Regions from separate parts of the Providencia sp. R33 genome, predicted to be linked through region 4. Evidence: predicted binding sites of a transcription regulator. Region 4 holds the regulator's gene; each other region holds the start of a gene.
The links. The regulator Fur, encoded in region 4, represses iron uptake genes when iron is present. The targets are predictions, from matches to a motif close to ATAATAATGAGAACNACTATCAA.
Positions count from the first base shown of each region.

Region 1 (7,544 bases), 220 kb from region 4:
ACGCTTTATTGATGAGTAATACCAACCATTAACCAAGTTACAGCGTTTGGGGTTAGTGAATATTAAGCATAAAAAAGCCCTTATCATGGGGATAAGGGCGTAATGATGACAACGAGATTTTTTATTGTTTTTTAAAGAGTTGCCGCTTCAGCAATTAACTTACCGAGCGCTTGCCAGTCTTCTTTGTCAATTAAGTCATTTGGTACCATCCACGAGCCACCGCAGACCAACACGGATGGTAACGCGGTGTATTCTTTAATGTTTTTCACACCAATACCGCCGGTTGGCATAAATTTCACTGGATAAACGGCGCCAAGGGCTTTTAGCATCGCAACGCCGCCAGAGGCTTCGGCTGGGAAAAATTTTAATGTGGTTAGATTAAATTCAAGGGCCTGTTCGACGAGGCTTGGGCTATTCACTCCAGGAATAATAATCACCTTTTTTTGTTGGCAATAAGCGACAATTTTTGGGTTAAAACCCGGGCTAACAATAAAATCGACACCTGCATCAATGGCTTGGTCAACTTGTTCAGTGGTTAATACGGTGCCCGCCGCAATCAGTAATTCAGGGTAGGCGGCACGCATGTTTTTAATGGCTTGCACGGCGGCAGGGGTACGGAAAGTGACTTCTGCACACGGTAGGCCATTTTCCACCAAGGCTTTAGCAAGTGGTGCACCATGTTCTGCATGATTAATGGTGATCACGGGAACAACGTGCAGTTTTTTAATTCTTTCAATCAGTTGATTCATGGCTAAAGCCCCTTAACATTTTCCTAAATCGGTGGTTGGCATGGCCTCGGCTGGAATAATCGCTCCCCGGTGTTGGATAACGGTTCCTGCCAGTAAGTGGCCAGTTTTTGCGGAGTCGCACGGTGTGCCGCCCAAAATACGGCAGGCAAGATAACCTGCACTGAATGAATCCCCTGCGGCGGTAGTATCAATGACGTGACTGACTTTATTTGCTGGCACCTCATAGCGTTCATTATCGATGATCACGTAGCAGGCCTCTGCGCCACGTTTGATCACTATCTCATTTACGCCATACAGTTGCGTGCGTGCAATGGCTTCGATTTCGTGGCAATCCCCATAGAGGAGTTGCTCGTCATCAAAAGTCAGAAATGCAATATCGGTTAATTTTAAAATTTGCTGGTAAGCCTGTTGTGCGGCTTCTTTAGACGGCCAAAGTGCAGGGCGATAGTTATTATCAAACACAATTTTCGCACCGTGCTGTTTGGCTTGTTGCAGTATTTCCATTAAAAGGTGGCGAGCTGTGTCAGGCAAAATCGCTAAGCTAATGCCACTTAAGTAAATGAACTGCTGTGAATTAAGCAGTTGCTGTGTGTGTGCTTTGCTGCTGTCATCCAACCAAAATTTGGCGGCAGCGTTATCACGCCAATAAAAGAAACGGCGTTCGCCATCGGCGGAGGTTTCAATTAAGTACATACCCGGCAAATGTTTTTGGGAAATCGATACGGCTTCGGTATTGATGCCTTCTTGTTGCCAGCTATCAAGCATTTGTTGGCTGAATGGGTCTTTCCCTAAACCGGTGATATAACGCGTTGTGACACCGTGTTTTTGGGTTAAGCGAGACAGATACAGCGCAGTGTTTAGCGTGTCCCCACCGAAGGCTTGCTTATACAGCTCCCCCGATTTTTGCAATTCAACCATGCACTCGCCAATGACGGCAACTTGCGGATGTGTACTCATATTTATCACCTGCACGATTACGACTGTGTTATCGATTACTGACTTGATGAGGCTATTAAAACGTATTTGGTGCAGAACTTCAATAAAAATGAAACGCTGTTTTAAAAATAATGAATCGCTGTTCTTGTTTTTGTGAGGTAGGACAATTATGCTATGGCGTATCGCGTGGTTTTAATTGGCTTTATGATATTATCGCTGCCAATCTAATAGGATGAAGAAAACAACATGGATAAGACGACTCAAACTGATGCCGTATCCGCGGTGGTGAAAGTATTTAGTATTCTCAGTGCGTTAGGGGAGCAAAAAGAAATTGGTGTTTCCGAGCTATCTCAGCGCCTATTAATGTCAAAGGCCACCACCTTTCGTTTTTTGCAAACCATGAAACAGTTGGGCTACGTGGAACAAGAGGGTGAAGCAGATAAGTACTCACTGACATTAAAGCTTTTTGAATTAGGCGCAAAATCCCTTGAATACGTGGATTTAATTGAAATCGCGGATAAAGAAATGCGCCATATTGGGCAAATGACCCATGAAGCGGTGCATTTAGGAGCATTAGATGAAGATGCCATTATTTATATTCATAAGATTGATTCCAGTTATAATTTACGTATGTATTCGCGGGTAGGGCGCCGTAACCCACTATATTGCACTGCAATTGGTAAAATTTTACTGGCTTGGCAAGATGAAGAGACTATCCGTTTGGCCTTGAAAGATGAGTCTTTTACCAAAAAAACCGACACAACCATTTTAAGCTTTGATGATTTGCTGGTGGAGTTAGCCACGGTGCGTGAGCACCATTATGCACAAGATAGAGAAGAGCAAGAGTTAGGTCTGCGTTGTATTGCGGTTCCTGTGTATGACCGCTTGGGTCATGTAATTGCAGGGTTATCTATTTCGTTTCCAACCATTCGTTTTGATGAACAGCAACTTGATCATTATGTAAAATTGCTCAAAACATCAGGCCGCCGTATTTCAGAAAAAATGGGATATCACCATTATCCATGATATTGATGATATCGGGTTATTTACGCGCTCAGTTTCTGGGTAAATAACGCAGTGTATTCAAATTCATGAGTTTGTTCTGGATTACCTGAACTTATGGCTTCAGGGTAAGGTTTATTTCCCGGGAAATCGCGAGTTAGGCTCCACATCGAAACAAGGTTTAACCCTATTTTCTTAGCAAACTCGCTTAAGATATCCGCATCATGGAAATTAAACATAGTCAGGTCATCGTTTAAACCAATCATCGGTGTGATTTGAACATAATCATACATTTCTTTATCACCAACGGTTGGGTAGAACGGCTTTAATTGGTTCTTAATGCTGATGGCCGCTTTGATAGCCGCATCGCCGAGACTGCTGATATTCGGGTCATAGTAATCCATCGCCATGCCATTGACTTTCATCACTAAACCGGCATCTACTGATTTTTGTACCAATGCTAGCCCTGTACCAGTAAGCCCTGTAGGCAAAGTGGGTAAGGTTAGGCTAAGGGTGACTTTCGGGTTATTTTCGATAATGACTTTTAACGCAGCAAACGCATTATCTGCATCATAGAGGCCGTTTTCAAAATCTAAATCGATGTGAGATGCGCCCAGTATATCAATTGCTTCTTGATAGGTTTCGATCAGCTGTTTTTGCGATTGCACTAGCGAAACATCTTGATTGGCGGCTCCCCCAAATGAAACGGCGACGTTGACGCCACCCGCAATAAGTTCATCAGCTAATGGTTTTGCCCAGCTAATTGGCATTGTAGGTTGGGCTGCCCAAGCTGCTTGCTTGTCACGGGTTGCGGTTAAGAAGCCAAGATAAAGAATATCAACGCCATATTTGATAGCCGCTTGGCTGTATTTAGCATTAGGTCGGCCATTAGGGTAGTTTTGCCAATCATTCCAAGTTGCATCCACACTGACATCAATATAGGGGCCAAAGTACGTTTTTTTCATTATCTATCCTTTCGCAGGTTAAGTGATATAAAGTGAAATTTCGCCCACAACAAGTTGATCAATCGATTGGTAGGGCAAAGTTACTTTTATAAAAAATAGCGAATGGAACAAGACTAAAAATTGTTAGTAATCTAATGAGCGTAATAACGATATTTAAATAAATAATTAAATGTTGCATAAATACTGGATTTTCAATAAAAAAACATATCAATCAATTGATTTAATAGTTTAGGTTAATTATCTATTTGAATAATAAGGTTATCATGAATTAAATTTTAATTATTTCTATTAGGTACTACTGTTGTGCGTATAATGTAAACTTATCGAAACAGTAGGGTATCTTTATGTTTAAAAAGGCTATTTTTATTATTTTTCTTAGTTTCACTTCTTGCGGCTTTGCCAGCGACTTTACCTTTAAAGAGAAATCACCCGTTGATCGTCAGTTTGATAAAGACTACCAAGGGGTTAAAAAATTACAGGCAGAACAGAAGTTTGTCTTTGATCCCAAAAAGAAACTTTCGCCAGAAGAACAAAGTTATCAAGCTTTACTTGAGCAGCGTGACGCCGACGAAAATGCGCTATTTCGGCATTTCAATGTCTGCGATGTCAACCCAACGGGAGCAGGGTGCCCAAATTCAACACCGTGGATGAGTGATCGCCAACAAATGAAAAAAATGTTGGAACAAGCTCAGCGATATAATTAATGTTTTAATCATTGATAGTTTAATGATTGGGGGAGTAAAACCTCCCTTGGATTACGGAAAAGTCGATTATGTTTTAAGTCATTATCGGCTTTTTATATTTTATTTAATTCCCTCAAGCGACGTGCATTAAGCATTGTCGCTTTTTTACGCTTAAATAATTCGCAGCTTAATAAACAATAGTGATATTAATGATAATGCAAATGATATTTATTATGATCTTGATCATTATTATCATTGGTGTATATTCCAAGCCCTGCTTGTATTCATAGGGGGAATAGGCTCGTAACCATTCAATAAATAAGGTTTTTGTGTTGGCCTTGCTTAAGGCGTAACAGGTAAACCCACCATTACATTCACGAATTCCAGTATGGCAGCAGGGATATTTATAAATCTGCCGGTACGGGGTTTTATCATCTTAATAAAATAATCATTAATTAATGAAGGCATTACTTAAATGATATTTCAAAATAAAAAAATAATTAGCTTACTTGTTATCTGTTCATCAAGTGCGGTATTTGCGGATGAAACTCAAACTACACCTAAAAAAGATAAGCTTCTGGTCACTGCCAGCAAAATAAAATCGAATAGCAAACAAATTGATACCAAAGATGTTTCAACCGTTCGGGGAACAACCAACTCAGACATATTTGCGAATGAAAGCTCATTGCAGGTCAATAATGCCCGAAATGAAGCAGGAGCATTAGATATTGGTATTCGAGGCTTACAAGGCAATGGGCGAGTACCGATTATTATTGATGGCAGTTTGCAATCGACCAATACGTGGCGGGGTTATCAAGGTAGTACGGATAGAACATATATTGATATGGATCTGGTGGATACTATCAATATTGAAAAGGGAGCGTCGATGAGCAAATTTTCAGGTGGTGCTATCGGGGGAACTGTTAAGTTAAAAACCTTGTCTGCGAACAGTATTATTCCTCAAGGAGACCAATTTGGTTTTTTATTTAAAGGGAATATTTACAATAATAACCGCCGCCCATCAGTGGCATCAGACAATAAAAATGAATCGCAGTACCGTTTGTCGGATGGGGTTAAAAATTCACACTTTAATAATGGTTCAGTAACCGCAGGCATGGCGTATCGAAATGAAAAATTTGATGTACTGATTGCCCATAGCGATAGGAAACAAGGGAACTTTTTTGCAGGGAAAAATGGCTATCATAAATATGCTTCCACCGATGCACCGATAAAACCAGGGCAAGAGGTGGTGAATACCAGTTATGAAAGCCAATCGACATTGATAAAAACCAATATCTACATTACTCCTTATTCAAGCCTTGAATTAAATTACCGCCACCATGAGCAAAAAGCGGGGGAAGTTTTAGCTGCATATTGGTACCAATCCGATGGGAAAATGCCACAGTGGTCACTGGGAACGGCAGATATTGATACCGCATCATTGAATTACTCCTATAAACCAGACTCACTGTGGGTGGACATGAATTTGGGCTTGTGGTGGACGAAAGGTAAATTTAAGCAACGTAATGGTACGACAGATGATGTTACTGCACATTATGGCAACCAATATCAGCACCGTTATACCGATGAACGAATGGGCTTTAACTTAGAAAATACCTCTGAATTGGCAAATTACCCTGTCAATGTGACTTACGGCGTGGAATTTATGGAACAAAAAACGAAGCCGTTAACCAAAACGTATCAACCGATATGGACACCTGAAGGAACCATTCAGGGGGACGAGTTGACGCCTGTAACGCGCAATGCCAAAGGGAAAAATACCTCTGCATTTACCAATATGGAATATAAGGGGGAGTGGATTAGCACATTAGCGGGTTGGCGTATTCACTCTTTTGACGTTGATGACCATGTATTAGGAAAAAGTATCAGTTATGGCCCGAAAAATGATTTTCTGGGAGAAGTGCGTTTCCATGTGACTGATGAGTTGGATGTATACACCAAGTATTCAGACAGTTATCGCGAGCCAAGCCTATTTGAAACCACCGTTTCTGGGCAAACCTATTCTTATACGCCAGATGTGCCACTCAAACCTGAGCATGCTAAATCATTTGAGGTCGGAATAGATTTCGAAAAAAATAACTTTATTCTTGATGAAGATACCGCTCGCTTACGGGTAGGGTACTTTAATAATGATATCAAAGGTTATCTTTCCCAAGGTGTTAACCCAACGGGGGTCTATTCCCCTTATGTTGTGATGAAAAACTACGATAGCTTCAAGCTTTCAGGCTATGAAATTGAAGCGAAGTATGACTCTAATTATGCCTTTGGCTCTTTAGATGCCACTTTCTATAACAATTCAGAACTTTGTTCTCGTGATGAAATGGAATTAGGTAACTTACCATCAGCGTGTAACGCGGTCGGTTTTGCATGGGGGTTATCACCATCACGTCTTCCTCCGAAAAAAGTGGTGTCTGGGATTGTTGGTGTGAAAATGTTTGATCAGAAATTACAAACAGGTTTGCGTGTGCGTTATAACGCAGGTAAGGAGTACCCACAAAAATGGTTAGCAGGAACCGCCGCTGCGCCTGTCACTAAATTACATGCAACCACGACTTTTGATTTATTAGGCAAATATTCAATTCAAAAAAACCTTCATGTGAATTTTAACATTGATAACTTAACCAACCGCTACGCATTTGACCCTGGCACAGTTATCTATATGCCAATTCCAGGAAGGACGTTTAGACTAGGCCTTGAAGCAACCTTCTAATTGTTTACTTTTATTGCCTTAGATTATGTCATCTAAGGCAACATTACATTCGTCATTTATTTTGCAGAAAATTCTTTATATGCACTGAGGGTTTCAGCGGCATACATAGCGGATGGGCCGCCTCCCATAATGATTGCAACGCCGAGTGCTTCTGCTAACTCTTGTTCTGTTACGCCTAGCTCAACCAAGGTTTTGGTGTGAAAACCAATACAGCCATCACAGCGGTTTGCAACTGCAATCCCAATAGTGATTAGCTCTTTAGTTTTCTTATCGAGGGCGCCATCTTGAACCCCTGCACTGACAAGCCTCGAAAAGTGTTTCATAACATCAGGAATATGTTTACCTAATTCTGGAAGGTGTTTGCTGATATGTTGGGTAACTTCACTGTATTTAGACATTATTTTCTCTCACTTTTTATTTAGCTTATTTGATATATAAAACAATATAATATATTTATATATAATGTCAATTGCATTAA
Region 1 covers NZ_CP072453.1:2,131,523-2,139,066, reverse strand. Annotated here, with positions in the region: gene J6836_RS10175 (chaperone modulator CbpM) at 1-19, shown strand, start outside; gene J6836_RS10170 (bifunctional 4-hydroxy-2-oxoglutarate aldolase/2-dehydro-3-deoxy-phosphogluconate aldolase) at 132-749, opposite strand; gene J6836_RS10165 (sugar kinase) at 762-1,706, opposite strand; gene kdgR (DNA-binding transcriptional regulator KdgR) at 1,932-2,711, shown strand; gene J6836_RS10155 (glycosyl hydrolase family 18 protein) at 2,732-3,652, opposite strand; gene J6836_RS10150 (hypothetical protein) at 3,997-4,356, shown strand; gene J6836_RS10145 (TonB-dependent receptor domain-containing protein) at 4,811-7,066, shown strand; gene J6836_RS10140 (carboxymuconolactone decarboxylase family protein) at 7,123-7,464, opposite strand.
Region 1: the regulator Fur is predicted to act here: its motif matches at 4,575-4,597, upstream of J6836_RS10145 (TonB-dependent receptor domain-containing protein).

Region 2 (7,544 bases), 1.1 Mb from region 4:
ATAAGCCAGCACCGCAGGAACAATCCCACATGCACCGTTAGTTGGCGCAGTAACAACACGTCCACCCGCTGCATTTTCCTCATTTACCGCTAGGGCATACATATTAATGAGGTCAATGACATTCATTGGGTCATTTGATAGTTTACTGGAAGACGTCACCATACGGTTGAGTGCAGGCGCACGACGCGGCACACGCAATGGGCCAGGAAGCACGCCTTCTGTATTTAAACCACGCTCAATACATGCTTGCATGGTGTGCCAAACATCAGCAAAGTAAGCATCGATCTCTTCTTTTGAGTGAAGATCGAGTTCGTTTTTCATCATCAGGCTGGAAATCGATAAACCTGATTTTTTGCAATTTAGCAGTAATTCATCAGCTGAATTGAATGGGTAAGACACCGGCTTGCTATCAACCGTTGATTGACCAAAATGCTCTTCATCAACGATAAAACCGCCACCGATTGAATAATAGGTTTTGGTATAAATTTCGTCATTTCCAGCAAAAGCATGAATGGTCATGCCATTTTCGTGTAATTCAAGGTTATCTTGACGAAAATTCATGCCGCCATCACGTGGAAAATCAACTAATTGAGAACCATTAGCTAAAGGCAATTTTTCTGTGTCTTCTACCGTTTTAATAAAAGTTGGGATAGATTCAATGTCAACGGTGGCAGGTAAGTTACCTGCTAGCCCCATAATAATGGCGATATCAGTATGGTGCCCTTTACCAGTAAGCGATAATGACCCATAAACGTCAACAGAGATGCGAGTGACGTTAGGCAATAGATTTTTGCTCACTAAATCATCGACAAATTCTTTACCAGCTTTCATTGGACCAACGGTATGAGAGCTTGACGGGCCAATGCCCACTTTAAACATGTCGAAAACGCTTATCACGCAGGACTCCTTAAAAAAAGTTGAAAATAGAGTGCTTTATTTTAAAAGGCGCTACTTTACTGTTATTTAGTAGTGTTAACCAGTAAGTTTAAAGTATTTTTTGAAATAAGGTAGTTGCTTAGGAATAATTGATTGTAAATAGCACAATCTGCTTGTATTTTGCTTTAAATTTATACAGCCGTATTAATAAAATTAGGAATGATTGGGAAGCAGATAAAAGTTAGCGGAATATTTTCATTTGAAAAATCGATTTTGCATAGTGATTTGTGTTGTCAGGGCTAATCTAATTGTAATGCTAATTGGTGAAGAATAGAAGCTGTCAACCCCCAAACGAGATGACCATTATACCAATAGAAAAAAATTCGATTTTCACGGCCTGAACGTTTGATATCCACATATTTGTGTTGCCGCAATGACAATGCGTCAAAGAGTGGAACTTCAAAAATTGAGGCGACTTCGCTTGGATTTGCCTGATATTGAATATTGGCAGGCAGCAAACCAACAACAGGAGTGACTTCATAACCCCCATAACTTTGCAGTGGAGCAAGCTGGCCCAGCACCTTCACTTTTTCAGGTGGGATGGCGACTTCTTCAAAAGTTTCACGCAGCGCAGTGTGAATTAATGAGCCATCTTCGGGGTCTTTTGCTCCACCCGGAAAGGCCACTTGCCCAGCATGGGAGCGTAAAAATGGGGAGCGCTGGGTTAGCAGCAGCGTTGGGTTAGGTTTATTAATAATCGGTAATAAAACCGCAGCCGATTTCCCCGTCTGGCGCTGTGCCTGACGGGTTGCCGGTAAAGTAAACTGAAAACGGTTGATAAAGTTATTCAGCTCGGTCATCCGAATTTAACGCTCCTAATAAAGGTAAAATAAGGCTCAATTTGTCGAAAGTTTCTTGGTATTCTTTATCCGCTTGGCTATCTGCCACAATGCCACCGCCTGCCCAGCAGTAAATTTGCTTTTTATAGGTCAGTAAAGTTCGGATAGAAATATTGGTGTCCATATTGCCACAGAAACTAATATAGCCTATTGCACCACAATATCCATGTCGACGATGAGGTTCTAGCTCTTCGATGATCGCCATCGCACGAATTTTGGGCGCCCCTGTAATGGACCCACCAGGGAAGCACGCTTGCAATAAATCGGTGGCTTGGTAAGGGCTGTCTAATCTAGCTGTGATAGTGCTAACCAAGTGGTGAACGGCAGGGAATGGTTCAACTACAAACAATTCAGGTACTTTAACGGTTCCCGGTTTGGCAACGCGGCCAATATCATTACGTAATAGATCAACTATCATCAGGTTTTCAGCACGATCTTTAGGCGAATTAGCCAGCTTTTGCGCTTGTTCTAAATCCTCTTGTTCATCTTCTAAACGTGGAAGTGTACCCTTAATTGGACGGGTTTGGATATCGCCGTCTTGTAATAAAATAAAGCGTTCAGGGGAAATACTAATCACGGTATTTTCGGGTAGACGTATAAAGGAAGAGAATGGGGCACCATTTGTTTCAAGTAATGCCAGAAACGCATTCCATTCATCTCCTTTATATTTAGCTTTAAAGCGCTGTGCTAAATTAATTTGATAACAGTCACCACTACGCAAATATTCATGAATACGCGCAATATTTTGCTGATATTCACCTTCAGTCATATTGGATTGCCATGGCGTATTGAGCTTAAATTTATTTTTGCGTGATGCTTTTTGACTTTGCAACCAAGTCAGGCGTGCTTCGGCATCTTCATGGCTAATTAATGTCACTGTTTTATCTTGGTGATCAACAATTAGCGCCCATAAATAAATACCCACAGCCATATCGGGAAATGTTAATTCAGTTTTCGCGATTTCTGGGATTTTTTCAATACGGCGGCCAAGGTCGTAGCTCCAAATACCTAATGCTCCACCATTAAATGGTAGGGTGTTATCCAATATTTGATTCGCATGGTGCTTATCAAGCTGCGCTTGAAGCAGGGTGAATGGTGATGCTTCAGAAATAATAGCTTCTTGATTTTGTTCTGTAATTGTTGTTTGCGACTGATAGGTTATGAGTGTTGTAATAGGGTCAGCAACAATAATATCAAACCGGTTATGTGAGTGTTTCGCATTGCCTGAATGCAATAGCATCGCCCAAGGTTGATGAGCGAGAGGCGTAAAATAATCGATTGCCGCTGTTGGGCTGTATGGTAACTGAATTTTATTAATCGTCATGGTGATAAATTTATTTCTTCGCAAATGATTCTGGCCAGACTAACAGATACTCTTATCTTAATAATCGCAGAGATGTTAAAATCTTAATTATTGATTTTAGTCTTTTATGAATGAGGTTTAAACCATGTTATCAGGAATACCCGCACTTAATCATGAAGAACAGCAAGAAGCAGTAGAGAAAATTCACCAATTAATGGCTGACGGCATGAGTAGTGGAGAAGCAATTGCACTTGTTGCACAAGAAATTCGCGAGAAACATCAGGGCAAAGAGCAAATTCATGTCCGTTTTGATGATGAAAATTAATAATATGTAAACATACTATTAACATTCATACATGAATCTGATAGATTAATATTAGTTAAGTCATTCTGTTTATCAATGTCGTTAGAAAAAAACTTACAGATAACGCGCAAATTTAACACCTTCTATAGGCTTAAATGAGCAGCAAAACTAATCAAAAATCTTTACCTAACAATTAGGTATCGGAGGAGAGTATGGAAGCGAATAAAAAGATTGCTATTGCTCTGGGAACGTGTGCTCTTGTTTTTAGTTCATTTGCGTTAAGTGTTAACAAGGAAGAAGGTAAGGCTGCACCGTTTGTGAGCTGTGGTGCACTAACTGAACCGCAAATTGCGGCTCAGGTTAAAAGTGATTTTATGAACAATCGTTTACCACGCTGGGCTGAAGAAAAAGCCGCACTCGGTAAAAAAGCCGTTGCTTGGGTTAACGATAGTGAAGTCACGAAGACAGATACAGGCTATACCATTCCGTTAGTGGTTAGAGGGTCAAAATCTGACCTGCATTATTCTGTTTCAGTGGATTGCCAAAACAATACTGTAACGTATAACACGTCTAAATAATTCGACAGTATTCAACTGTTTGTATTGAAAAATTGAAAAGAGGGTTATCCCCTCTTTTTTCTTAACGATTTCTAGGTTCGTACGGTAACCGTGAGAAATTTTGTGATAACTGACGGTAATAAACTAGCCGTTCTCTAAAATACTCCCTCAAATGCTCGGGTTGCTCCCGCTCAACAGCGTCAGCAAGGATGGCGATGTTATAGCGTTCTTTGAATGCAACGCCAGATGCCAATAAGTCAACGTTAACCTTATCCATTTCATCTTTGGGTAATAAAGCAAGATTGTGGCTCATTTTAATTCTCTATCACATAATGGGGCTTAGGAATATTGTAGCGATTAAATGAGAAGAAGTCTCAATTCTTTATCGAAAAGAACGTGAAAATATAATCAAAATAATATAGATTTATATTTAATTAATAACTTTAAAAACAGTGAAAGATAATGAGATTGATTATTGTTGTTTTTAACAAAAGTTATTAATAATCAGTAAATTGGATTTTTTTGTTTTCAGAATGTTTTGGGGTTTTAATTATTGTAATACTGTGCATAATAGCCTCAGGAATATTTAAACATTAAGGTAAAAAATATGTTAACTACTGATATGGTCAAAAAATTAAACGAACAATTAAATCTTGAGTTTTACTCTGCAAATCTTTATTTGCAAATGAGTGCGTGGTGTAGCGATAAAGGCTACGAAGGCGCCGCTGCTTTTTTAAAAGCACATTCTCAAGAAGAAATGGAACATATGCAGCGTTTGTTTGATTACCTTAGCGACACAGGTGCATTGCCACTATTAGGTCAAATTGCGGCACCACCTGTTGATTTTAAATCTATTTCCGATGTTTTTAATCAAACGTATGAACACGAGCAACTGATTACGCGTGAAATTAACAAATTAGCGCACTTAGCGATGACAACACAAGATTACTCAACGTTCAATTTCCTACAATGGTACGTTGCAGAACAGCACGAAGAAGAGAAATTATTTAAATCTGTGTTGGATAAACTGGATATGGTGGGTGAGTCTGGTAAAGCGCTATTCTTACTAGACAAAGATTTAAAAAATCTGTCATCTGCTGCACACATCTAATTTTGTGCTGTGAATAGGTTATTACTCAAACGTAATCTATCTATTTGATGTATAAAGACCCTAATAGGCTTATGGACAAAAGTGGTTAATTTCAATGTTCATAAGCCTTTTTCTTTTCATTTTGTGTGAATACTCACAGGATGAGTCCTTAAATCCCGTTTTTAAGCGGCACAAACCATTTTTTTCCGTATAATGATTGGCAAATATTCTAAATTCACCTGCAAATTAAGAGGTTACTATGCCAATTACCCATATTAAATCTTCATGGCGCAAATTAAGTGCGATTGCCGTTCTATTCTTAGGAATGTCTTTCCAACAAGCTTTTGCCCATGCTCATTTAAAAGACCAACTTCCAGCGGAAGGCGCTGCGGTTGAGCAAACACCTGAGTCAATCACGCTAAATTTCTCTGAAGGCATCGAAGTTAACTTTACGAAGGTGTCTATTATTGGCCCTGAAAAAAATATTATCAAAACAGGGAAAGCCACATTAGACCCTAACAATGATACTAAAGTGATTGTGCCTGTTGAAGATAAACTGACGTCAGGCAAATACGATGTTAACTGGAGTGTTGTTTCAGTTGATGGTCATAAAACCAAAGGGACCTATAGCTTTACAGTGAAATAATATGTCACTTGAAGCGTTTTATACCTTAATTCGTTTTATTCATTTTATCGCTGCAATATTGATGTGTGGAATGTCAATATTTGCGGCGTTGCTCAGTTGTGGGCAATTTAGCTATTTGATTAGTCGTTATTTAAATAAAGGTATTAACTTCTGTGCTGTTGTGACCATTGTGACCGTTTTGGGCTGGATGTTAGCACAAGCGGGTTTAATGGGGGATGGCTGGGAGGACGCGACGGATTGGGATATTTGGCAGGGTGTACTCGGGACATCATTTGGCCAAATTTGGCGCTGGGAGCTACTATTCTCGGTGATTTTATTGGTGGTTTTGTTTGTTAAATCTATCAAGATCCGCCTGTACCTTATTTTAATTCTATCTATTATTCTTCTTGGGTTACACGCACTCATCGGCCATGCAGCGATGCAAGATGGCCTTGTTGGTGCGCTTCATCGCTTTAATCAATTTGTTCATCTTATTAGTTCAGCCTATTGGTTTGGGGGTTTGTGGCCATTTTTAATCTGTATACAGTTTTTACGTAATAAACGTGAACTTGTCGCAGGAATGGATGCGCAAATTATTAAGACAATGAAGCGGTTCTCGCGTTATGGGCACGTTGCAGTCGTTTTGGTGGTCATCACTGGTGTTATTAGCGCAATAAGCATCTTACCACAATGGCCGATGGCCTATTCCGGTTCAGAATATCAATCGCTGCTTTGGTTTAAGATTGTATTGGTCATGGGAATGATGATGCTGGCATCAATTAATCGCTATTATATCGTGCCAAGGATCAAGCAAAAAGGGCAAGTCAATTATCTTATCATCAATAGTTGGGTCGAATTATTGCTTGGAACAATGGCAATTTTAGCGGTAGCCATTTTTGCCACGTATCAACCTGTGTAGCAAAACCATTCTATTTATTTGATAATAGCGAACTATTATCGCATTCGTTTAACAAGGTCATTTCAATGAAATCTAAACTCATTATTTGCTTATTATTGGTTGGCGGAACAATTAGCGCGGCTGTTGCAGCCCCTTTAACATCCGTTAGTAAAAAACAATTTGGTGATGATTGGCCATTTACACGTGAAGAGGTGATGTTAGAGTGTCGCAGTAATGGGGCGCTGGTGGTGATCAACCCAGCGACGTTAATGCAGTATCCATTAAATGATATCGCAGCAACCCAAATGAATAATAAAGAAATTAAAGGCCAACCAATCGATGTATTACTGAAACCGATTGAGACCACAAAAAGTGTTGAAGAACGTGTTTTGCCTTTGAAAGAAGCTGCTGCGAAATTATGTGACACTAAGTAGGCCTTTTTATAGCGGTTTTATCATTGCAAAAAAGAGAAAAGGAAAAAACATCGATTATTTAAAAGGGTGTTATATATCAAATAGATAATTGATTGAAAGGTTTTATTGATTGCTTACATAGGTACAACCTATTGAACAAATAGTTCAATATTAGAAAATTAAACAATAAATTGTGTTAATAATATGTAAAATAATTGATAATTAATGTGGTAAGAACGTGCATTGAAAGCTAGTATTAAGGTGTACTTTGTTACGTCTCAATGGCAATTTTAGCGCACGGCTCTGCCAGAGCCATTTCCCAAGGCCCGGTAATCGGAATCTACCAGGCCTCTTTTTTTGCCTATCATTTTGCTTTCGCACATATTGACCCATCAATAATAAGCCAATCATCTTTGTATCGACCACTTGATTACTGAATAAAAGACTAAGCAACTTTCATAACCCAATGATGATTTTCTTTGTCATAACGGTGGCGATATAACAACACAGGTTTTTCATCAATTGTTGCAGGGATACTCGTGTGTTCATCCCAACCGTCTAACTGCATACAAAAATCGG
Region 2 covers NZ_CP072453.1:1,278,260-1,285,803, forward strand. Annotated here, with positions in the region: gene J6836_RS05945 (L-serine ammonia-lyase) at 1-897, opposite strand, end outside; gene J6836_RS05950 (CoA pyrophosphatase) at 1,176-1,736, opposite strand; gene pabB (aminodeoxychorismate synthase component 1) at 1,720-3,099, opposite strand; gene J6836_RS05960 (YoaH family protein) at 3,224-3,403, shown strand; gene yebF (protein YebF) at 3,595-3,960, shown strand; gene J6836_RS05970 (DNA polymerase III subunit theta) at 4,022-4,252, opposite strand; gene ftnA (non-heme ferritin) at 4,547-5,050, shown strand; gene yobA (CopC domain-containing protein YobA) at 5,289-5,675, shown strand; gene copD (copper homeostasis membrane protein CopD) at 5,677-6,573, shown strand; gene J6836_RS05990 (DUF2511 domain-containing protein) at 6,639-6,986, shown strand; gene J6836_RS05995 (DUF1480 family protein) at 7,411-7,544, opposite strand, start outside.
Region 2: the regulator Fur is predicted to act here: its motif matches at 4,396-4,418, upstream of ftnA (non-heme ferritin).

Region 3 (7,544 bases), 1.6 Mb from region 4:
AACCATCTGGATAAATTTTCGCCTATTAATGCCATGTGGTCAAATCCTCGCCACCATAATCGGTGGCGATGCAAGGGAATGGTGACGATGAGATCGGGTTTTTGCCATGTATTTTCACGGTAACCCCGCAGCCAAAACAAAACAAAAATGCGCGCTAAAGCAAAAGCGAGCTGAGATTGTTGATTAAACTTAAAGTGATGAATAAGCTTACGTAATGGGTTTTTATAGGGTGTGACGGTAATCAAACGTTGCCAAGCAGGGGGCTGTTTTAAGCAGCGACCACAGTGCAGCATATCGAGTTCGCTGGGTAATGCGCAGCGTGGGCAGCACTTCGGCATGGTTGGTAAGCCTTTAAGGCAAAAGCTGCAAATGCTTTGGCTGCTTAAGTTAAGTGATTGATGGCAAAGCCAACACGCCCCTTCCATTGATAGCATGATGATATTCCGTTAAAAATGTTGATTGAATAAAGAGAGTGTAACCATGGCAAAGCTATATTGGCAGACCGTCGGCGAAGGAAAACAAGATCTTGTGTTGCTGCACGGATGGGGGTTGAATGCGCAAGTTTGGCAAACCATTATTCCTCGAATCGCTTCGCATTTTCGTGTTCATCTCGTTGACTTGCCAGGCTATGGCCGAAGCCAAGATTTTGCACCAATGAACATTCAATCCATGGCGGATATTCTGTGGGAACACGCCCCGAAAAACGCCATTTGGTTAGGGTGGTCGCTGGGGGGGTTAGTTGCCAGTCGCATTGCACTGGATCACCCTTATGAAGTTCAAGGCCTGATCACCGTGGCATCTTCCCCTTGCTTTAAAGCCGATGGAAACTGGGCGGGTATTCGGCCCGAAGTGTTATTGGGCTTTGAGCAGCAGCTTGCCGCGGATTTTCATCGCACTGTCGAACGCTTTTTAGCGTTGCAAACCTTAGGCACAGAAAGCGCCCGCAATGATGCGCGTACCTTAAAATCGGTGGTGCTTGAACAACCTATCCCAACGGTGGAAACGTTAAATGCAGGGCTTGAATCATTACGAACAGAAGATTTACGAGAAGAATTAAAAAGCCTACCAGTACCGTTCTTACGGATTTATGGTTACCTTGATGGCCTTGTGCCTCGTAAGATGGTGCCTGTATTGGATGAGCTTTACCCAAACTCCCCGTCCGTTATTATGCGCAATAGCGCCCATGCGCCGTTTATTTCACATCCCGATGAGTTTTGTGAATATTTGCTGGATTTTCAAAGCCGATTGGAAGAGTAAAAATAGTAAGCCACTGAGGTTGTGGCTTACTTTATCTTATAAACAAAATGGGCGCAGTCGGTGCTTTCTGGGCAGCCTTTGCAGCTAGGGCCCGTTAAGCAGGCGCTCATATCTACCTGCTCAATTTTCCCCAAGCTTTCCAACTTTTCCACCATCGCTTTTATCATTGGCGTTGGGGTTTTGAGTTGTTCGCTGAGTAACGCGATGTCAGCTTGCCCGTATAAAGCAATCAAATCTCTTACTTGCAGCAAGCTGATCATCGTTTAGTCCTTCATGTATAGGGGCTGTTTATCTTTGCTGCTGATTTTTACCGCTAAAAACGGTTAAAAAACAACTAAAACAATGGATAAATGTGTCAATCAAGCTGACCGACTACTTATTTGTGTTAAATACAGAGCTTAAATGCTGCCCTACGGGTTCGATTAAAGCGCGTTTCACTCATTTGATGCGGCGTTGAGAGGATCTTGCCTAGTTTACTAGGCGGCGAACCTCTCGCCTTGCCTAAAATGGCTTTAATTCGAATAAAAATTGGCCATTAAATATAAACAGCCCCTAATGGCATGCAGTGTTCGAGCAGCCAGAGCACTGCTGTGCGGTTTTGCTTTTAATATTCAACGTCACGCGGCTACGTATGCGGCGCAGGAACATGAACAGGGCAATATTAAATACCACAACAGCGATGATGGTAATTAAGCTACTTTGCGGGTGCTCACTAAACGTCGCGGTTTGGTAAAACAGCGCTGACAGGCTATAGGCCACATTCAGTCCCCAGAAGATGGAGAAACTCATCCAGCTTTTGTTTGTTTCGCGAGCAATCGCCCCCATGACTGACACACAAGGCACATACAGTAAGACGAAAATCAGGTAGCTATAGGCGGCAATACCAGTGCCAAATTTCGCTGCCATGGTGCCCATTGAGCCTGATTCCATTTCACCATCACCTTTGCTGGCTTCGATTGGGTTTGATAACGCGCTTAAGGTAAAGGTGCCTTTTAAGCTATCCCATGTTTCAGAGACCGCATCTTCCAGTTCTTCCCATAAGTTGAAAGATTCTGCATCGAACGGCTCTGAGGTAATCGCTTCGGCGGTATACAGGGTGTTTAACGTCCCAACAACTACTTCTTTTGCCATCGCACCGGTAATCAAGCCCACGGTTGCTTGCCAGTTGTCGGCATGAACACCGATTGGCTGCAATGCAGGGGTGATCACTTTACTGACGGAAGCCAGAGCGGAATCATTGATGTTATCAACGGGTTTACCGGAGAACGAGAAGCTATTGAGCGCGCCGATAAAGATACTCGCCACGACGATGACTTTACCTGCACGCACCACGAAGCCTTTTAAGCGTTGCCACGTTTGAATTAACAACGTTTTGACGTGTGGCACGTGGTACACCGGCAATTCCATCACGAATGGCGATGCTTCACCACGCATAAGGGTGTGTTTGAGTAAAAGCCCCGTGAGGATAGCCACAACAATCCCTAAAATATACAGAGAGAACACGACACTCGCGCCATTTTTACCAAAGAAGGCTGCGGCAAATACCGCAAAGATTGCCAGCCTTGCACCGCAAGACATAAACGGCGCCATCAGAACGGTAATTAGCCTTTCACGTGGGGCATCAAGGGTACGAGCGCCCATAATCGATGGGACGTTGCAACCAAAGCCGACGATTAATGGAACAAACGATTTGCCCGGTAGACCCAACGCCTGCATTAATCTGTCCATCACAAAAGCCGCACGAGCCATATAGCCAGAGTCTTCAAGGATGGAGAGGAATAGGTACATCATCCCGATTTGTGGCACCAATGGCAGAACGGTATTAATACCGCCGCCGACACCTTGTGCGAGGAATATTGTGAGCCAATCAGGGAAACTGAAATAGGCACCAACCCACTGAATACCATGGATAAATATCGCCTCAGAAGCCCCTTCAAAGAACGGCTGAAGTGCCCCACCAATATTGATGGCAAGGACAAACATTAGGTACATCACAAATAAGAAAATCGGTACGCCTAACCAGCGGTTGAGGATAAATCTATCTAGTGATTGTGTGAGTCGGTTAGGTTCAGCCGCACTATTGTTGATCGCCGCTTGGCAGATGGTTGCAATAGATTGATAACGCGCATCAGCAATCAGCAGTTCAGGTTCTTCATTCAATGTTTCATTGAGCTGTTGGCGAGTTGTTTGTAATTGCGTTTCCGAAATTTCAGCACGCTGACGGCTATAAATATCCCCTTCTAGAATTTGCAGGGCTAACCAGCGGCGCTGTTGTTGGCTAAATTGTTGTGCTGAAATTTGTTCAGATAATGAATCAACAGCTTGTAATAGCTGTGGTGGATATTCAACAAGGGCTTTTTGGTTATTTTGCGGGTGAGTATCAATGGCTTTTTTCAGTTTATCAATGCCCGTTGCACGGGTTGAAACCATTGGGATCACAGGGCAACCCAGTTGTTTTTCCAGCTCAGCAATATCGATATCTATGTGCTGGCTTTGGGCAATATCCAACATATTCAGAGCGACAATGCATGGGACGCCTAACTCAATTAATTGCAATGTCAGGTAGAGGTTGCGTTCTAAGTTAGACGCATCCACAACGTTAATCAGCATGTCGGCTTCGCCACTTAAAATAAAGTAGCAGGCGATTTGTTCGTCGAGGGAAGTCTGTTCAGAAATGGTGGTGAGCGAGTAAGTACCGGGGAGGTCGACAAGCTCAATTTTGTGGTCATCCGTATGGAAGCGGCCAACTTTGCGCTCAACGGTGACGCCAGCCCAGTTACCGACGCGCTGTCTTGATCCTGTTAGCTGGTTAAAAAGGGTTGTTTTACCTGCATTGGGGTTACCAATTAAGCCGATAGTCAATCGTTTCATAGTGTTTGCCAATAATCAAAAAAGAAGACTTAAGCGGTAGGCGCTTCATCAAGGTTTAGTAGGGCGAGATCCTTTTTACGTAGCACTAAGCTGACGCGGTGGGTTTCTATTTGCACAGGATCGCCAAAAGGCGCTAAACGCACCACTTTAAAAACGGAGCCCGGTAATAAACCGAGAGACAATAATTTTTGTCGGTATGCAGGGCTTATCTCAGGGGAAAAGCCCAAAATTTTGTAACTGCATTGAGGAAGTATAGCCATAGTGTCTTCCTATTTTCTTCCTAATGATTCAATTCATAATGATACTGATAATTATTGTTAGAAAAGTTTCTATCTACAAGTAAAATACTGAGAAAAGCAAAAATAAATCTAATTAACAATGAGAATCATAATCATCCACCTTTTGTTATATTTAGCCTCTTTTTTCGTCAATTTGACTTGATGTGGATCAACGAAGCATGGAGTTAGCGGTGTTTTTTTAGATAGTGATGGGATAAGGCGGAAAGAATTAATCGGATTGGTTTTTAAACAATACATTTAGTTTGCTTATTAATTTAGCAGTGAAGATATTTCTAGTGAATACTAAATACCCCAATGAATTTATTGGGGTATTTAGCTTAATCAGATTACTTTTTTTTGCCAAATGCAGCAGCAAGGGCGTCGCTCATGGCACTGTTGCCTGATGAATTATCGTTTTGGCGTGAGTTGCCACGAGGTGCAGGGGATTTACGTGCGTTTTTATCTTGTGCAGGTGCAGCTTTACGAGGTGCGCTGTTGGAATCACCTGCTTGTTCGTCCAAGCGCATGGTGAGGGCGATACGCTTGCGGGCAATATCCACATCCAACACTTTTACTTTCACAATATCGCCAGCTTTCACCACTTTATGTGGGTCTTCGACGTAACTATTGGAGAGTGAAGAGATATGCACTAAGCCATCTTGGTGCACGCCGATATCCACAAATGCACCAAAGTTGGTCACGTTGGTCACTGCACCTTCTAATATCATGCCAGAAACGAGGTCATTCATCGTTTCCACGCCTTCAGCAAAGGTGGCTGTTTTAAACTCAGGACGTGGGTCACGACCTGGTTTTTCTAACTCTTTGATAATATCTGTAACCGTTGGGACACCAAACTGCTCTGTTGTGAAATCACGCGGGCTCAGCGCGTTGAGCGCTTGTGAATTACCCATGATGTCTTTCAGTGGCTGGCGGACGGTTTGCAGAATTTTTTCAACGATAGGGTAAGCTTCAGGGTGAACCGTTGACGCATCCAGTGGGTTCTCGCCATTAGTGATACGCAGAAACCCAGCGCACTGTTCAAAGGCTTTAGGCCCAAGGCGTGCCACTTTCAGTAACTGTTTACGGTCATTGAATTGGCCGTTTTCATCGCGCCAATCAACCACGTTCTGTGCGATCATTTTGCTCAGGCCTGCAACGCGAGTCAGCAAGGCAACTGAGGCGGTATTTAAGTCCACACCTACCGAGTTTACACAGTCTTCAACAACGGCATCCAGTTTACGGGCGAGTTGAGTTTGGCTGACATCATGTTGGTATTGGCCTACCCCGATAGATTTCGGGTCTATTTTAACCAGCTCAGCCAGCGGGTCTTGCAGACGGCGGGCAATCGATACAGCGCCACGTAATGACACATCCAAGGTTGGGAATTCTAGCGCAGCCAGTTCAGAGGCGGAGTACACTGACGCACCCGCTTCACTGACAATCACTTTTTGCGCAGTCACTTCAGGGTATTGTTTTTGCACTTCTGCAAAGAAGCGCTCCGTTTCACGGGAAGCGGTACCGTTACCAATTGCCACTAATTCCACGTTATGTTTCTGGCACAGTGCGGCCACGATGGTTGCCGCTTTTGCTGCTTGGCCAGTGTGTGGGTAGATTGTGTCGGTGGCAATAAGTTTCCCTGTCGCATCCACGACAGCAACTTTTACCCCAGTACGCAGGCCCGGATCGAGGCCCATAGTAGCACGCATACCTGCGGGTGCTGCCATCAGTAAGTCACTGAGATTGCGGGCAAAAACGTTAATCGCTTCTTCTTCGGCTTTTTCGCGCAAAGAACTCATCACTTCCGTTTCTAAGTGTAGTAAGACTTTGACGCGCCATGTCCAACTGATCACCGCTTTGCGCCATTGGTCAGCAGGGGCGTTGTTCAAACGGACATCTAAGTGGCGAGTAATAATTTCTTCGCAATAACTTTCTTTTGGTGGCTCATCGAATTGAGGGTCACAATTTAACGAAAGCTGTAAAACCCCTTCGTTGCGACCGCGGAACATGGCCAGTGCTCGGTGTGAAGGCACTTGTGAAACAGGTTCGTGATGCTCGAAGTAATCGCTAAATTTGACGCCTTCTGCTTGTTTACCTTCTGCAACGACGGAAACAAGGTGGGCATTTTTCCAAATATAGTCACGAACTTTGGCTAATAAGGCTGCATCTTCGGCGAAACGCTCCATCAGGATATAACGTGCGCCATCTAAGGCCGCTTTCACATCAGCAACGCCTTTATCTGCATCGACGTAAGTTTGTGCGAGTGCTTCAGGAGATTGGCTTGGGTCTGTCCACAACGTATCCGCTAATGGCTCAAGTCCCGCTTCAATGGCGATTTGCCCACGAGTACGACGTTTCGGTTTGTAAGGTAAGTACAGGTCTTCAAGTTCGGTTTTGTTAAGCGTGGTATTAATTGCAGAAGCCAATTCTGGCGTGAGTTTCCCTTGCTCTTCAATCGATTTGAGAATGGTTTGCTTACGGCCGTTTAGTTCACGTAAGTACCCTAAGCGGCTTTCTAGCTGGCGAAGCTGAGTATCGTCCAACCCTCCGGTAACCTCTTTACGGTAACGCGCGATAAACGGGACAGTATTGCCTTCATCCAATAACGTGATGGCAGAAAAAACCTGTTTCGGTTGGGCTTGCAGTTCAGCTGCAATGATTTGGCTTAGAGTTTCATTCATGTCGTGTTTAAATACCTACTGAAAGAACAGTTAAAAAATTTACTGCACTGTTATACTTGGTGGTAGCGAGAATTTCCAGATTGAATTTCGGTCTATTGGTAGGAAAGTCTCAGATTATATTCTATAAAATATTATAATTATTGTTTTCTTTGACTAATATTCTAAGGTTATGGCGAAAAGTCTATTAATAACGCGTGAAGGTTGGGATGCGCTCGACCAAGAGCTAAAGTATCTGTGGAAAGAGGAACGGCCTAGAGTCACTCAATCCGTGTCAGAAGCTGCGGCACAAGGGGATCGTTCAGAAAATGCAGAATATATTTATGGTAAAAAAAGGCTGCGTGAGATAGACCGACGTATTCGTTTTTTATCCAAAAGGTTAGATCAACTCAGGATTATCGAGCCCGATCCTCGCCAAGAAGGCCGTGTCTTTTTTGGGGCATGGGTTAAACTTGAAGATGAT
Region 3 covers NZ_CP072453.1:3,970,848-3,978,391, forward strand. Annotated here, with positions in the region: gene J6836_RS18640 (DNA utilization protein GntX) at 1-434, opposite strand, end outside; gene bioH (pimeloyl-ACP methyl ester esterase BioH) at 481-1,257, shown strand; gene J6836_RS18650 (FeoC-like transcriptional regulator) at 1,284-1,517, opposite strand; gene feoB (Fe(2+) transporter permease subunit FeoB) at 1,810-4,128, opposite strand; gene feoA (ferrous iron transporter A) at 4,158-4,388, opposite strand; gene J6836_RS18665 (Tex family protein) at 4,754-7,084, opposite strand; gene greB (transcription elongation factor GreB) at 7,254-7,544, shown strand, end outside.
Region 3: the regulator Fur is predicted to act here: its motif matches at 4,501-4,523, upstream of feoA (ferrous iron transporter A).

Region 4 (7,544 bases):
ATATTTTCATTCTTTCAGCTGTTATCCAATTATTTGCATTAATCAGCCCACTTTTATTTCAAAACCTTGTCGATAAGGTTTTGGTTGGACGAAGTATTTCCAACTTACACGTCATTGCTATCGCGATTTTTGCGATAGCAATTATGGAGCCCACCTATGCATTTTTACGCAACAAAATATTTAGCCACACAAGCAGCCAAATAAGTGCTGAACTATCAGGGAAAATATACCGCCATCTCATGGCGTTGCCATTAAATTATTTTAAATTGAGGCCAACTGGAAAAATCATTGCACGAGTTCGTGAGCTCGCCCATATTCGACAATTCCTCACTGGCTCAACCTTAATGTTGTTTATTGATTTTATCTTTGTCATCATTTTTATTGCTGTCTTATTTTCCTACAGTTCTCTTATGGCTTGGATTTTAATGGGCTCTATGGGGGTATTTTTTATTTTATGGATGATACTAGGCCCTATAATTCGTCAACAAACAGAAAAAGCCTATCAAGCCGACGAGAATGGACTGACCTTTCTGACCGAAAGTATTACGGGAATAGAAACAATAAAAACAACAGCCACTGAAAAATATTTTAACCAACGATGGAAAAAAATATTCAGTAAACAGCTCATTCAAAACTTCAAAGTCTCCATGCGCAGCGAAATCGCAGGGCAGATAATGACCCTAGTCAGCAAAGTCACCACAGCAATACTTCTATGGGTTGGTGTTAAAGAAGTTTTAAATGGTGGAATTAGCCCAGGCGAATTAGTTGCTTTTAACATGCTAAGTGCTCATGTAACACAACCTGTTTTACGATTTGCTCAAGTTTGGCAGGATTTTCAACACACAATCATCTCTCTGCGCCGTGTAGGTGACATTTTGGATAAGCCCGTTGAAAATGAACGTCAAGGGATTGCAAGCTCAGCAGCAATACAAGGTAAAATTGAATTACAAAATATCCGTTTTCGTTACCAACCAGACACCCCTGAAGTGCTCAATAATTTAACCTTATCCATTAAAGCTGGTGAGTTTATTGGGATAACTGGGCCATCTGGCTCAGGAAAAAGTACACTAACGAAATTACTACAACGCCTTTATGTTCCACAACACGGTCAAGTGATTATCGATGGGATGGACTTAGCTGCTGCAGATACGGTTTCATTGCGCCGAAGAATGAGTATAGTTTTACAAGAAAGTACGCTATTTGTTGGGTCAATTGCCGAAAATATTCGGTTAAGCGTCCCCCAAGCATCTCAAGAACAAGTCATTCAAGCCGCACAATTAGCAGGCGCTTATGATTTTATTATGTCTTTACCTGATAACTTCGATTACCAACTGTCTGAAAAAGGGGTAAACCTCTCAGGAGGACAACGCCAACGAGTCGCTCTTGCTCGCGCTTTGCTCACCGAGCCAGATATACTGATCCTCGACGAAGCCACTTCTGCGCTCGATTATGAGTCTGAGGCTGCCATTATGGCGAATATGCCATTGATTACTCAGGGAAGAACAGTCATCAGTATTGCTCATCGGTTAAATACCATTCAACACGCAGATAGAATTTGTGTGATCTGTCATGGGGAAGTTACTGAAATAGGCACACATACTGACTTACTTCAATCTAGTGGGCTTTACGCCAATTTGTGGCAACAACAAACACAATAAATGCTTTAAAAAGCATCACTAACATAACAAGTGGTGCTTTTTTCTTAAAAGCGCGCTTTTTTTCGCCAATCAAACCTATTCCCTCGCCTCGCAGCTATAGCACTAGGGGATTAGCTAGGGTATTATGGCGCGCTGAATTATTGGCACACCCTTTTAGCAATTATAGACATGGCAAAAGAACAAACTGATCGTACTACTCTGGATTTGTTCGCTGAGGAACGAAGGCCTGGGCGACCTAAGACAAGCCCGCTATCACGGGATGAACAATTAAGGATCAACAAACGCAATCAATTAAAACGCGATAAAGTGAAAGGATTACGCAGAGTTGAACTTAAACTAAATGAAGACGCTGTAACTATACTGAATCAGTTAGCTGAAGAAAAAAACATAAGCCGCAGTGAATTAATAGAAGAAATCTTGATGTCACAACTTCAACAAGTTGATGAGACAATACTCAAGTAGCGCTATCTTAGTAAATCACACAAATTTGACAGACTTATAAAAGTTTTTTCGCCAGAATAAGGCATAAAATTCTATTTATTTTCGTTCTAAATGAGTTCTAGAAGTTGAGAAATTCCTTCTTTCTCTCTTAGAAAAACAAGAGGTTAATCAGTTTATGGCAGTCATCGGTATTTTCTTCGGAAGTGATACAGGTAACACAGAAAATATTGCCAAAATGATCCAAGAAAGATTAGGCAAAGATGTAGCAGAAGTTCACGACATTGCTAAATGCAGCAAAGAAGACATTGAAGCTTTTGACATTCTACTTCTTGGTATTCCAACTTGGTATTATGGCGAAGCACAATGCGATTGGGATGACTTTTTCCCAACGTTAGAAGAAATTGACTTTGATGGTAAACTTGTCGCTCTTTTCGGTTGTGGAGACCAAGAAGACTACGCAGAATATTTCTGTGATGCGATGGGTACCATTCGCGACATCATCGAACCAAGAGGCGCGGTGATTGTTGGGCACTGGCCAACCGAAGGCTACCATTTTGAAGTTTCAAAAGGTATGGCAGATGACAACCACTTTATCGGCTTAGCAATTGATGAAGACCGCCAACCTGAGTTAACAGATGAACGAGTGGATGCCTGGGTCAAACAAATCTCTGAAGAAATGTCATTAGCTGAAATTCTTGGCTAGTCGATTAAAAATAAGCATTACTCATAGACTGAACGCCTTTCCGCTCAAAGTGCACCACCGCGGAACATCATTCGGCCTAAAATAATCGATTAAATATCCTAATTGGATAGACTTATAAGAGATTATCAAAATAATGAGACAATACATGGTTTCTATTTTTATTTTCCATGCCTATAATTGTAAATCAGTTTAGAAGACAACTGGATTTATGTTAAAAATGTCTCATTATTGTTAAATTTATGATTTAAGATACAGGACAAACCCGCATGACAGACAACAATAAAGCATTGAAAAATGCTGGACTCAAAGTCACTCTTCCAAGACTTAAGATTTTGGAAGTACTTCAGGAGCCTGAGTGCCACCACGTCAGTGCGGAAGATCTCTATAAAAAGCTGATTGATATGGGCGAAGAGATCGGGCTAGCGACTGTATACCGTGTATTGAACCAATTTGATGATGCAGGTATCGTTACGCGCCATAATTTCGAGGGTGGAAAATCCGTATTCGAATTAACTCAGCAACATCACCATGACCACTTAATTTGTTTAGATTGTGGTAAAGTGATTGAGTTTACTGATGAATCGATTGAAACTCGCCAAAAAAATATCGCTGCTCGTCACGGTATTAAGCTGTCTAACCACAGTTTATACTTATACGGCCACTGTGCTGATGGTGATTGCCGCGATAACGCTGACGCACACGAAGCAAAAGAGTAATAGTTTAATCACTATTATACCTTGATAGTAACCCATTCTTTAAAAGCCTGATAACAACCATTATCAGGCTTTTTTATTGTGTCAATTCGCCGATAAATTAAGCATTCTCAGTTAGAATATCCATAATCTCTCTTATTCACTTTATATTTATCACTAAAATATGTCGTTAAGGTGAAATATTGAAGTGTTCTATAATAAGTTGCAATTCACTTCAAATCCTTTATATTACTTGGCTGATAAACTCACCTTCTCTATTTGAGAATATTTACAATGATATCATAGTGATGCATAACGTTATTTAGAGTATGCGTTGCATCTATTTTTCATATCACTGTCATATGATTTATCTAATTAATGTCTATAATAAGTTCAATATATTACGACCTAAATTTCGGCTTGCTTTAATTTAATAAGCTAAGTAAATGTAATGAGAAAGTTAAATTACAATTCCACGATGTAATTCATGTATTTTTAGCTAGACTTATTTGGATTGCTCTCGTACTTCGTAAGAGATTAACTGATGAAAAAAACATATCTTTTCATTAATACTAGTTTTTTCTTCTGGTTTCTTACTTTAATAGGATGGTTTTTTCGTCATACAGCCATCACCTTATTTTCATTTGTATTATCAATTCTGTTCTTGATCTTATACTTCAATCAAAAAAAGGTAAGTAAAATGTTCACCAAAAGACAAAACAAACAAACCCCTGAAGAAACCCCTACCATTCGTGAACCTGAAATTACTTCTAAGATAGAAGAACACGTTACGATATCAACGCCAACCCTTAGTGAAGAAAAATCGAATACGATAATTTCGAGGGATGTGATGTTTGAAGGTAATATTACCTCTAATGAGCAGGTCCACATTTATGGCAAAGTCGTTGGTAATATTACAGGGAAAGATAATACCGTTAAAGTTATGCTAAATGGCCAAGTAACGGGCAATATCACTTGTAAGGAACTGATTATTAATGGTCGAATTGAAGGGGAGTGTATCTCTGAATCCATTAGTATCGAAAATAACGGCGAAGTTCATGGGACGATTCACTACAGCAGTTTATCGATTAAAAAAGGCGGGATCCTTTCGGGGCAAGCTAAAGTCAAAAATAGTGTTACTCATACGGATAAAGTCACGCAATTAAAAGATAAAGTAAAACATGATGCGCCTATCATCAATAATGAAGGTGATAAAGGAATTGCTTCGTTATAAACATTTATTTTTCTACACTAGGATAATGACTGAATAATAAAAATAAGGTGAATGTAATCCACCTTATTTTTAATTTTCAAACTCGTAATATAAGTGTATTTTCTTATTTTATTTATCGGTTTGATACTACATAAATATGCTATGTGCATTTTAGTTGGCTACCATCATACTTATTACAATGGTAACCGCTATCTATTTAACTCATTAAAAAATCGTAAATGGCATCATCACCATAAACTTAATATCTTTTTCATCTTGGAAGATATTTCCATAACCACCACCATAGCTAGGAATATCGGTATGGTTATCGTATTTGGTGAAGTGTAATTTAAAGAGAGTATCTTTTGCTCGGCCTGTTTGGACGGTGTATAAAATATCAAAGTTCCACGCACTTTCTTTTAAACGTACATCTTGGGCATATTGAGAATTCGTACTTGGCTTCGCATCCCAACCATAAATATAGGATGTACCCACTTTCCAGCCTGCAAGATCCCAATTTTTAAGATCGTACATTACACCTGCGTACAAGGCTTTTTCATTATTGGCGTTCCAGTCTGAACGACCATCCCACCAAATATCCATACGCCCATTGGATGTCGCCCAGCCCGGCGTCATACGTTGCAAGAAGTAGCCTTGATTACCTTCCGCTTTAACATAGGTTCCCTCAACTTTAAAATCAAACTGTTCATAGGTATAGCCTAATGTCATCGCTTGCAACCACGCTAAGCCATCATAAACATCATTGACACCGCCATCAGAAACTTTATCTTTAGAACCATAAAATTGATATGAGAGACGCAAATCGCGTTCAGCTACAGGCACAGCATATGAGACCTTAGCAAAATACTGATCCATATAGTCTTTTGCTTGTCCATAAGCCCCTTCTAATACTAAGTTATTTTTAAAATCATATTTAAACCCAATAGAATGCAAATAACTGATCCCTGTTTTGCCATCCGCTTCACGGAAATCATACATTGAGCGGTACCATGGCGCCTTATAACGGTCTGTCCACATATAGGACATGCTCAGCTCACCATTTTGCTCAAAATCAAATACACCACCGACTTCCAAACCACGATAAGTCCCCGGCATGTAGCTCCAGTGTGAAGCTAATAATGTTTGCCCAGTAGGCTGAATATAACCCCCTCTTCCCCAGAAAGGACCATATTTCAGTTTTGCAGCAGCTTTATAAAACGTTACACCACTACGGTCGCCTGTCCATTTTTCATCCCAACGTGATTTAGCATCACTAAATCCAATCTCATTGGGTGCTGCGGGGCCACTGTTTGATAATTCTATAGCGGTAAAACCTGCTAAATCTAAGCCGATAACATCTTGAAAATAGCCAGATGAAAAGTCTAGACTACCATTGAATGTGGAGTGTTTAAGATTATCTGCATACTTCTTATATTTATCACTATTCGGGTCCAAATCCTTACGAGAACGATCCCTTTGCCAATAATAAAGTCCACCTGTGAGTTTTGAATCTTCAAGGAACTGTTCTGCGTGAGTCATTGGCTGATACGCGATAGGCAGCATCGCGATTGCGATTTTTAAGACGAGCAACTTCCTGCCAGTATTGACATGTTTATTAACCATTCTTGTATTCCTCTAATATTTTTTATGTTTTATTTTTTCGGCCGAAATACGATTTAACTTTCCATTTAAATCTAAATATTCACAATAACTTATGTTATTTGTGATGTGATTAGCCTATTTTTTGCGACGCGAATTATCAACACTGATACTGGCTTTGTTGCCAAAATATGATCAACGGCACATTAATTTTAATTAACAGTCATTATCACACATGATGTTTTTTCGCAGGATGAGGTTCAACCAATTGATTTAATAAAGAAATAAAAGAGGTCTTACGATTCATTTGAATTAGATTAAAACAAATAAATTGCTAATTAGTGATTTAAATTTTCCAATAATGCCGTAATTTTGCGTAGCCTATCACCACATTGACATTAAATATTGAGTTTGCCCCAAAAATTCGCCTCAATTTTACGAACATGCTTCAATTTACTGAAAAATATTTTCATTCCTTGTTTATGGTGAATTACCATAAAATTAACGGGAGACAGAAAACTGCCTCCCGCTACATTAACTCCTAAAACACATTGAGTTTAATATTTCTCAAACATTGCCTGAATTTTCTGCGGATCTTTCGTTTCAGTTAACGCTAATTGTAATAACACACGAGCTTTTTGCGGATTTAACCTTTCCGATGCCACAAAACCATATAAATTATCATCAACCTCTGCATTACGTGTGGTATAGCCTGTTGGAACTCGGCTTGCACGCACCACAACCACATCCTCTTTTGCTGCCTTCGCTAATGCATCAAATACCGTTTTGTACATGTTGCCATTACCAACACCTGCGCTGACAATCCCCTCTACGCCTTCCTCTCTCAATGCCTTAACAGGAGCAGCGGATGCATTGGCATAGTTATAAACGATACCCACCGCGGGTAATTTCTCTAACTTACTCACATCAAATGCGGCCTTATCTCCGCGTGGTTGAGGGGCTTGGAAATAGGTCACTTTACCATCGTGAATAAAGCCCTCAGCACCCGCGTTAACCGCATCAAATGCTTGCACTTCTGTCGTGCTCATTTTCATCACATTGCGGCCTTGAACCACTTTATCGTTCATTGCCATAAGCACACCGCGGTCACCCGCTGACTTATCCGTTGCAAGTACCACTGCGTTATATAAATTTAATGGGCCATCTGCGCCCAGCGCAGTCGATGGTCGCATTGCTCCCACTAATACAATTGGTTTTTTACAATAGGTTGTTAAATC
Region 4 covers NZ_CP072453.1:2,354,584-2,362,127, forward strand. Annotated here, with positions in the region: gene J6836_RS11135 (type I secretion system permease/ATPase) at 1-1,658, shown strand, start outside; gene ybfE (LexA regulated protein) at 1,827-2,120, shown strand; gene fldA (flavodoxin FldA) at 2,275-2,802, shown strand; gene fur (ferric iron uptake transcriptional regulator) at 3,069-3,518, shown strand; gene J6836_RS11155 (bactofilin family protein) at 4,195-4,728, shown strand; gene chiP (chitoporin ChiP) at 4,933-6,330, opposite strand; gene ansB (L-asparaginase 2) at 6,864-7,544, opposite strand, start outside.